Regions from separate parts of the Bacillus spongicola genome, predicted to be linked through region 2. Evidence: riboswitches for the same ligand, from Rfam matches in the RefSeq annotation. Region 2 holds a riboswitch; the other holds the start of a gene.
What was found. A riboswitch is a leader RNA that binds a small molecule or an ion and turns the genes downstream of it on or off. The one in region 2 is predicted to bind cobalamin.

Region 1: linked by a shared signal. The riboswitch ahead of U8D43_RS05020 (cob(I)yrinic acid a,c-diamide adenosyltransferase) and the one ahead of U8D43_RS08905 (ABC transporter substrate-binding protein) in region 2 are both predicted to bind cobalamin.

What each region holds. Positions count from the first base shown of each region.
Region 1 covers NZ_JAYKTS010000005.1:50,698-56,087, reverse strand. The annotation lists gene U8D43_RS05030 (PadR family transcriptional regulator) at 56-385, shown strand; gene U8D43_RS05025 (permease prefix domain 1-containing protein) at 386-1,348, shown strand; cobalamin riboswitch at 1,936-2,122, shown strand; gene U8D43_RS05020 (cob(I)yrinic acid a,c-diamide adenosyltransferase) at 2,288-2,836, shown strand; gene U8D43_RS05015 (cobyric acid synthase) at 2,963-4,486, shown strand; gene cobT (nicotinate-nucleotide--dimethylbenzimidazole phosphoribosyltransferase) at 4,470-5,390, shown strand, end outside.
Region 2 covers NZ_JAYKTS010000010.1:61,211-66,600, reverse strand. The annotation lists gene U8D43_RS08910 (FecCD family ABC transporter permease) at 1-952, opposite strand, end outside; gene U8D43_RS08905 (ABC transporter substrate-binding protein) at 915-1,877, opposite strand; cobalamin riboswitch at 2,196-2,382, opposite strand; gene U8D43_RS08900 (fatty acid--CoA ligase) at 2,632-4,194, opposite strand; gene U8D43_RS08895 (long-chain fatty acid--CoA ligase) at 4,209-5,390, opposite strand, start outside.

The sequences.
Region 1 (5,390 bases), on a different contig from region 2:
TTATTAATTGCGGTAAAACCTAAAAGGGTATGAACTATGAGAAAGGAGAATATATTTGATTAGCAGTGATGTTATGCGAGGTTATAATGACACAATTATTCTCTATATGTTATTGGAAAATGATTCTTACGGATATGAAATCTCAAAGAACGTAAAAGAACTATCACATGAAAAGTACATCATAAAGGAAACAACATTATATTCAGCATTCAATCGTTTGTTGAAAAACGGTTACATTGAATCATTCTATAAAGATGAGACATTTGGGAAGAGGCGGACCTATTATAAGATTACACGATCAGGGATTAACTATTATAAAGAAAAGTGTAAAGAATGGGAGTTAACAAAGGAAGTAATTAATAAATTTATTAAGGAGGAGTTTTAAGTGGATACCATTATTAATTATTTGAACAATATGTTTGCACATTTGCCAAAGACTAAAGAAATGGAAGCATTGAAAGAAGACATGCTAACCAACATGGAAGACAAATATTATGAATTGAAAAGAAGTGGGAAGTCAGAAAACGAAGTAATCGGAATCGTTATGTCTGAGTTTGGTAATATTAATGAGTTAATAAAGGAATTTGACATAGATCATAAAGAGAAAACCGGAGATCTTCCAATTCTATCAGAGGAAGAAGTAAACGATTATTTGGAGGCAAATAAAAGATATAGTATGTTCATTGGTATGGGTGTAGGTTTGTGTTTGATTGGCGTATCTTTGTTATTGTTATTTACTGAATTAATAGGCGTGCGGATCTTTACAGGTATTTCACAAGAAGTAGGGGGTTTTGTCGGAGTCATTTCGTTACTTTCACTTGTGGCTGTAGCGGTTGGTATGTTCATCTATGCAGGAATGGGCTTAGATAAGTACAAGCAAATAGAATTTCATTTTGAATTGCCTGTTCATGTGAAAAACTCTATTGAAAAAGAATATGATTCTTTTCGCTCCACCTATACAATGTCACTAATTACCGGTGTGGTTTTGTGTATCTTGTCGCCACTTTATTTAATGATAGCTGCAGCTTTTAATACGGATGCAATTAGCTATGGAGTAGTAGTACTTTTGCTTATCATTGCTGTAGCTGTTTATATATTAATATATTTTGGTTTGAAAAGAGAAAGCTATCAAAAGCTATTAAAAATTAATGAATACTCCATTCCAAAACATACAAACAAAGTAATAGGTGCCTTTGCAGCAATTTTATGGCCTTTTACTGTTATTCTTTTCTTGATTAGTGGGTTTATCTTTCACTTATGGTATATTAATTGGATTTTGTTCCCTATTGCAGGATTATTATTTGCAATGTTTAGTGGTGCATACTCAATTATGAAAGAAAAAGATTAATAGCCAAACCGAATTAATAAAAGCCAGTATGCTTAAAATAAAATAAAATAAAATAAAATAAAATAAAATAAAATAAGATTCTATTCAAAGAGCATGGTAAATTAATTATCTTTTTGTACCTCGACGAAAGGGAGTAGGTGTTGAGAACTGTAGGATAATTTGATTATAAAGGAAGACACTTCTCCACTTTTATATCTGCAATTTCTACTCATTCCATATGAAATATGATAACACTTGGAGGAAACTTCAACTTCAATGAAATGATATGGTAATCATTCTTAAAATCAAGAGACGATGAATTTAGATACCGTACCTTACCCATTTCCTATAGAGCATTAGTGGTTTGGAGTGGAGGCACCTTTTCTTCGTCTTACAAAAGGAACGGAACAGCCCTTTTGGTCGACACGGCTACATGGGTATCAGAAAATGCCAACTAAACATTTATTTCCAAATTTCTAGTCGTTTTTTGTTGGTTGGACAAATTACAAATAGTTTTATGCAATACTATAGATATTCACTAAAGACTTTTCCGGCATATTACGCTACAATGAATTCGTCGGTAGTTTCATAGGGTTTCATTAATTACATATTTCGATCAACAAATAGGTGCCTTTATGATGAAGGTTAAAAGGGAAGCTGGTGAAAATCCAGCACGGGCCCCGCCACTGTAAACGTTTAGCAATGCTATAGTCCACTGTGTGAAACAAGCATGGGAAGGAACAGCACTGCGTTTGAGACGTGAGTCAGGAAACCTGCCTATTTGTTTTTTAGGATTCTGCGAGGAAAGAATGCTTAAAGTCATATTTAGTGCAATTAAATCTCACGCCTTCTGTCTATTCGGATGGCTGTAGATTTGTTCATTTATTGAATGTCCTTAAGCGTCTTTTCTGTGTTTACTCAGGAAGGCGTTTTTTTATTGGAGACAAAGAGGAGGCAACGATGAATAAAATGGTGAAGCAAAGAGGTCTGACATTAGTGTACACAGGAGATGGTAAAGGCAAGACTACGTCTGCGATAGGGTTGGCGGTACGAGCAGTCGGAAGAGGGATGAGGGTGAAGGTCCTTCAGTTTATCAAATCCCCTGAGCGTAGCTACGGAGAGCAGCTTGCTCTTAAGAAGCTTGGTGTGGAGATGGTCCAGTTAGGCATAGGTTTTACATGGACAAAAACACCAGAAGAGCACAGGGACGCATTGCGGCTGGGCTGGCCGATAGCTAAAGAAGTCGTGATGAGTGGGGAATACGATGTTGTTATTTTGGATGAGTTGAACAATGCTCTCGCAATTCAGAGCTTTCAGGTAGACGACGTTCTTCCAATAGCTGAAGTTCTTGAACTTATCCAGAACAAGCCAAAACACGTTCACCTTTTGATCACCGGTCGGGATGCACATGAAAGAGTAAAAATGTCAGCTGATTTGGTTTCTGTCATTGAAGCTGAAAAACATTATTACAACGAAGGGGTCTCGGCAGTTAAAGGAATTGAATTTTAACCGAAGGGAGAAGATGCCATTGTGACAAACTGAAGAATGGTCATTGTTGTCCACACGCATATCCAATTTATTTCCGAGCTGGAGCTGGTTGAGAACTGGATACAACGTTGTTTGGAGGGGAGATTTATGTTTAAAGGAACACCAATCATGGTGCAGGGAACGCATTCAGATGCCGGGAAAAGTGTGATTGTTACCGCCTTGTGCCGCATTTTTGCGCAAGACGGATATCGGACAACACCGTTTAAATCCCAGAATATGTCGCTCAATTCCTATATTACGTCTGATGGAAAGGAAATCGGAAGGGCGCAGGGAGTACAGGCGGAAGCGGCAGGTGTAGTAGCGACGACGGAAATGAATCCAATTCTGATCAAGCCGACAGGAGACTATCAATCACAAATTGTCGTGAACGGTGTACCTTTTCAAAATATGAAAGCCGGCGAGTACCGACAGGATTTTTATGAAAAAGGATTGCAGTTGATTCAGGAATCGTATTCCCTACTTAAAAAAGATTATGACTGTATTGTAATAGAAGGGGCAGGGAGTCCTGCAGAGATTAACCTAAACGATCGTGAACTCGTCAACATGCGTGTTGCCCGGCTAACCAATGCACCAGTCATTCTCGTAGGGGATATCGAAAAGGGTGGAGTGTTTGCCAGCCTCGTCGGAACGTTACAGCTCTTGGAAAAGGCGGACCGCCAAAGGGTAATTGGTATTGTCATCAATAAGTTCAGGGGTGATGTATCGTTGCTTACGCCCGGCTTGAGTTGGCTAGAGGAATATACAGGGGTTCCTGTTCTTGGTGTTGTTCCGTATGTAGCGGATTTGAACATTGAGGCAGAGGATTCGGTCATTCTCGACAGTTACACCTCAACTAGGGATTCAACAAGAGAATTGGACATTGCAGTCATTCGGTTTCCTTTTATATCTAATTTTACAGATATCGATCCTTTCTTTAGCGAACCGGATTGCCATGTGCGATATGTTCAAAAAGCGGAAGAGTTAGGTGAGCCTGATATGGTGGTGTTACCGGGTAGTAAAAATACATTAAGCGACCTACTTTTTTTACACGATAGTGGATTGGCGAACCGTATTTACACACTGTCAGAGCAAGGAACGGCTGTTTTCGGCATATGTGGAGGCTATCAGATGCTAGGGGATAAGGTAGTGGACGAGCATGGTATGGAATCGTCAATGAAGGTGGTTGCTGGGCTGGGGCTGATTCCGGCGGTGACATTTATTTCAAAAAAAAAGACAACACTTTTGTCTAAAGGTATAGTAACGTTTAGTCAAAAAGAATTACTGGTAGAAGGATATGAGCTTCATATGGGAGTGACGGAACAGAAGGAAGAATTGTCTCCGTTTATAGAACTGCCCGGGAGAGCTGAAGGTGTCCAGTGCGATAATATTACCGGGACATACTTTCATGGGATTTTTCACAATGATGAATTCCGGGAAATGTGGTTAAATTCTCTGAGAGTAAAGAAAGGACTTGAACCCATTGAAAACCGAATTTCTTTTGCGAGATTAAGGGAGGAGTCCTTTAATAAGCTTGCAGATGTGGTTAGGGAGCATCTTTCGTTAGAGTTGATTTATAAAAGAATGATAGATTTTCAAAGAGAAGAGAGTGATAAACATGATTCGCCGTTTTAACATAGAACCTGTCAATAAGGATCAAGGAGACAAAATACAGGGCTATTTAGACACTTTGACCAAACCGCAAGGGAGCCTAGGGATAGTAGAAGATATCTCCATTCAGCTCGGGCAAATCACCAGCAATGACTTTCCGGTAGTTACGCCACCAGGCATTATCGTGTTTGCAGCCGATCATGGTGTAGCGGCTGAAGGAGTTTCAGCCTATCCTCAGGAAGTGACGGTCCAAATGGTTCACAATTTTCTTAACGGGGGAGCAGCCATCAATGTGCTTGCAAAGCAGATTGGGGCAAGAATCGAGATTGTTGACATGGGGGTAGCAAGCGATTTGCAAAGAGAGGGCCTCCATATCAAAAAAGTACGACATGGTACAGGCAATTTTCTAAAAGAGGACGCAATGACACGAGAAGAAGCTATTCGAGCAATAGAGGCTGGAAGTGAGGTGGCAACGAAGGTATTAAATGATGGTGTGAAATGCCTCATCATTGGGGAAATGGGAATCGGAAATACGACGAGCAGCAGTGCTGTACTTGCAGTTTTAAGCGGGCTGGATGTATCCCAAGTGGTTGGTGCTGGAACAGGAATTTCAGATGAAAAACAAAAAAATAAGCGGGACGTGATCCGCCAGGCAATCGACATGCGGCAACCTGATCAGGGAGATCCAATTGATATTCTTTCCAAACTCGGTGGTCTGGAAATTGCCGGGATGATCGGCGCCATTTTAAAAGCTGCGGAACAGAAAACGCCTGTTTTGATAGACGGATTCATCAGTACGATTGCTGCTCTTCTCGCAGCAGAGTTACACAATGAAGTTAAAGATTATCTTTTTATCGGCCACCAATCACAAGAAGTAGGGCATCAGCATGCTATCAAACTATTAGAGAAAACACCTATCTTAAACTTA
Region 2 (5,390 bases):
TTCTTGACACGACATCTGCCAAAATAAGAAATCCTCCACCGAATAGCATCGACAAAATGAGCAATTGACGATGTCTTGGACCCCAAATCTGACGAACAAAATGAGGAATAACCAATCCAACAAAGCCGATTGTGCCTGATACGGAAACTGCGGCTCCAGTTAAAATAGAACCACCAAGTAAAATCATTAATTTCTTTCGGTGAACATTCACTCCTAAATATTGAGCTTTTTCTTCCCCAAAACTTAGAACGTCCAGCTCATTTGCTTGAATCCAAAGAAGGATACTTCCGAATAAAAAGAAGGGAAGTAGAATCCACACATATTGCCACCCTCTCATTGCCACGCTTCCTAATAACCAGCCAATAATTTGTCGAAGTTCATCATTTGTCAGCGCAATCATCAAGGAAAGTAAAGCACCTAAAAAGGAACTCACGATGATTCCTGTTAAAATAATCGTCTCTACTTTCATACTAATGTCAATTTTCTTAGTAAAAAATAACACGAAAAAAATCGTCAGTGAGGATGCAAAAATACTCATAAATGGTAAGGTGAATAGTCCCAAAATTGGCAGTGATAGATGAAAAAAGAGCGTCACAACCGCACCTACCGAGGCACCCGAAGAAACCCCTAATGTATAGGGGTCCGCCAAGGGATTTCGTAATAGCCCTTGAAAAGCGGCTCCTGCAATAGCAAGAGACGCCCCTACAAGTCCAGCTAATACTACACGAGGTAAGCGTATAGCAGACACAATATACAAAAACTGTTCCTCTATTTGAAAAGAAAGGAACGGTGCTACTTTCATCAAAACTAATTGAAGTATGACTGTGAACGGAACCGAAACAGTACCAATAGAAACACCTAATAGGATAGAAACAATTAAAAATACAACCGCAAAACTATACGTTAAGAATGAATTAGTTCGTAAATACCTCTGGATAAACCGCTTTGGCAACTCCCTCTACTCCTTGTATTAATCTAGGACCTGGACGTGTAACTAGATCTGAATGGATATCAAAAATCTCTTCTTTCTCCACTGCAGTTACCCCAATCCATCCTTCTCTGGCTAATACTTGACCAATTGGATCCTCTGAATAATAGCCATAAGTGGTAATAATGACATCTGGATTTAATGCAACGATGGCTTCCTCTGTCATTTGTGGCCAGCCTTCTTGCTCTCCAACTGCATTCTTAGCTGAAATCAACTCTAATATTTCATGAAGAAAGGTATTTTGTCCAGCAGTATAAATTTCTGGTGCAGGAGATATTTCAAAAAAGACCGTCTTTTTCTTATCTTCTGATATAGAATCCGCTTTTTCTTTAATCGTCAAAAGCGCTGATTTCATCTCTTCAACTTCTTGATTTGCTTCCTCAACTTGACCAGTAGCTTGACCGATAAGCTTAACCGAAGCATACAGATCTTCAAAACTATCAGCCTGATCAACAACAACAACTGCTACCCCTGCATCTTGAATTTGCTTGAGTCCTGCTTGTGCCATCGAATAGCTTGATTCATGTGCTAAAACAAGATCTGGATTTAAAGAGATGATTTTCTCGACATTAAATTCCATTCCCCCGATTTTTTCAAGCTCAAACACTTCTTCAGGGTAGTTATCAAAATCCGTCACCGCAATCACTTCCTCAGATAATCCGAGTTCAAATAATATTTCTGTATTACTCGGAATTAAGGACACAATTTTCGTTGGTCTCTCCTCAATGGTTACTTCTTGTCCAGCACTATCAGTTAAGGTAACTGGAAAAGTTGTAGTTACTAATTTTGTTTCGGATGTAGTCTCTTTCGGCTTGGTTTCAGCATCGCCACATCCACTTAACCCTAGTGATAAAATTAAAAATAAACTTATCATATAAATTCTTTTCATTTTTACTCCCCCTATTGTCTAAAATAAAAAGGCTATTTCCGCAAAGAGTGTGGCTTTTCGAATAGGGATAAACCCCTTGAAATGTATGACTTCATGCTCCTTTCCTAGCGAGAAATTTTAGATTTCTACATTACTGGGAAGAAATAACTCGAAAAAACCTTACTACCTGTTCTTTCTTTGTGATAGGAGCAACAAACTTTACGAAAAGAGCCAAAAAAACATCTTCCCAATAGAAGATGCGGTGTGTGTAAAAAGGCAAACGCTATCATTTTTTTTGACAACACGGCCTTAATACACCATCCTATCCTCGTAGGTTTTTTGGGTGCAGAGAATTAGGCAGGTCTCCTGGCTTCATGGTCATCGTTTGCTGTACCTTCCCGTGCAAGAATCTACACAGTGGATATTACAACTCACTCCCATTTACAGTGGCGGGACCGCGTTGGCTTTTCACCAACTTCCCTATTATGATAATAACCGTATTATCACCTAATCCCAACGTATTTAGTTTTTGTTTCCGCCATTAGTCATTATACACTAGTTTTTTCTCAGATTGGGACTAAATATTTTGAATTATTCTCACTTTAAAGTAATCAAATAAAACAGGCACCTTAAAAAGGTACCTGTTTCACTTACTGTTATTAGTTACTCCGAATCCTTCATATTAATTTAATAACCATGCAGAGTGTGAGAATACATACAATCTTTATGGCTGCACTACATTCAGGAAATATAGTCCACTTCGGCTACATTCCGATTAAACCTGTTGCTCTTTTTCAATGAACGTTTCTCGAATCAAGAATTTTTGAATTTTCCCACTCGCATTTCGAGGCAATTCATCGACAAATACATACTCTCTTGGGCGTTTATAATCTGCTAACAGATCACCATTTTTCAAGTATGCATCAAGATCAGCGTTTGTAAGTGCTTCGTTCTTAGCTACGATGATGGCTGTGACTTGTTCTCCCCACTTCTCATGTGGTTTCCCGAGTACAGCAACATCTAACACCTCTTCATGGGCATGAAGCGCATCTTCTACTTCTCGCGGATAAACATTCTCTCCCCCTGAGATGATCATATCGTCCACTCGATCGGCAACATATAAAAACCCTTCTTCATCCATGTAGCCTAAATCACTCGAATGATACCACCCTTTATATAACGCTTTTTCAGTAGCATCATCCCGATTGAAATAACCCATCATGGTGCAAGAACCACGAATAATGATTTCGCCCACTTCTCCTGGTGCACAGAGATCATCAGGCTCAGACGGCCCACCCTCATTCGGTTTCACGACGCGAATTTCATGATTATACGCCGCCCGTCCGGCAGAACCTGTTTTCGTAAGTTGTTCATCTTGAAGCAAGAAAGTAACCGCGGGTCCCATTTCCGTTTGACCATATGCTTGGATTAACCCTATGCCTAACTTTTCATCAATGGCTTTCACAAGTACTGGAGGCATTGGTGCTGCTCCGTAAAGACCGATTCTTAATGATGAGGTATTGAATTGATCTAAATCATATTGAAGTAGCATATTCCACATCGTCGGAGCGGCAAAGAAGGTAGTAATTTGTTCTGAATTAATCACACCCAGCACACGTTCTGGATGGAATTGATGCAGAATGACGTTTTTCGCCCCTGCTTGAACACGCGGTAAGAAGCAACAATGTAGTTCCGCACAATGAAACATTGGCGCAGTGACCAAACCGATATCATTTGAGGAAATACCTAAGACCGCATTACAGATTAAACTTTGTTCAGCCATATCTCGGTGGCGATGGAAGACTCCTTTCGGTCGCCCCGTTGTTCCACTCGTATACATAATGGCATAGGGATCATTTTCGTTGACCTCACATTCATCCCACTCAGCTGTACAGGCATTAACTGTTGTATCATAATTTTTAGCGAACTCAGGCTTTTTATCGCCTGTATACCAAAAAATAATAGAAGAGAAATCATCAGCAAGGCTTTCAATAGGACCAGAAAGAGCTTCTTCAAATAAAACTACCTTCGGCTGGCAATCTTGAAGAATGTACTTAACTTCCTGTGCTTTCAAGCGGAAATTTATGGGATTTAAGACCGCTCCTACTTTGCCACAAGCAAAGAAAATCGTTGCAAGTTCTAACGTATTAAATAGAAAAGTGGAAACCCGGTCCCCCTTTTTCACTCCTGCAGCCTTTAGCGCGTTGGCTGCTCGGTGAACTTCCTGTTGCCATTGTCCATACGTCCACCGTGTACCTGTTTTTTCTTCTATGATTGCCTCTTTATTTCGGAATTTACTAACTGTCTGATCAAATATAGAGCCGGTTGTTGCGTACATTCAATCTCCTCCTTTTATTCTGAAATAAGTTCTTGGCTTAATTGGTCTCGTAGAGCACGCTTCAAAAACTTCCCAACTGAGGTTTTCGGAATCTCATTTAGAAAAATAATATCATCGGGTAACCACCATTTTGCAAATTGAGTAGAGAGGTAGGATAAGAGTTCGTCTTTGATCGACTCTTCGTACCCCTCTTGCAGCACAACACATGCCAGTGGTCGCTCTTGCCATTTTTTATGTGGTACAGCAATCACCGCTGCTTCAAATACGGCGTCATGAGTCATTAGGGCATTTTCCAAATCAACCGACGATATCCATTCTCCGCCACTTTTGATCAAATCCTTCGTTCGATCAGTAATTTTGATATAACCGTCCTTGCTTCTCGTCGCGATATCACCGGTATATAGCCAACCGTCTTTAAAAGTTTCTTTGCTCCGTTCATCCCGGTAATATTCATGTGCCACCCATGGACCACGAACGATAAGTTCTCCCATCGTTTTTCCGTCCCAAGGAACCTCACCATTTTCATTAATAATTTTCACATCTAGACCAGGTATCACCATGCCCTGCAGTGCTCTTGTATTTACACGTTCTTCCATAGAAAGGGTATCCATATTACTCGTTAATGTTGAAAGGGAGACGATCGGACTTGTTTCAGTCATGCCATAACCTTGGATAAACGGAATGTGGTACTTTTCTTCAAAGGCCCTGATAATATTTTTCGGAGCGGCAGATCCACCGCATACGACCGCTCGTAAACTACTAATGTCGTAATTTTCTTTTTCTAACAAATTCACAAAAGCAAGCCAAATCGTTGGCACGCCAGCCGTAATTGTCACTCCCGCATCTTGAATTAAAGAGGCTATCACATCAGGAGTCATATTTGGACCTGGCAACACTAGACTCGTGCCAAACCAGACTGCAGCAAATGGTAACCCCCATGCATTTGCATGAAACATGGGTACAATCGGCATACATACATCTCGCTCAGACAAGGCAATCGTATCTGCTAAGCCTGTGGCCATAGCGTGAAGAACGATGCCTCTATGGGTATAAACGACTCCCTTTGGATTACCAGTTGTAGCCGAGGTGTAGCACATACCAGCGGGTGTGTTCTCATCCAAATCTTCCCTAAGTGGAAAATCTTCGTCTGCTTCTTTTAATAACTCTTCATAGGAGTAGACGGATGGTAATGTTGT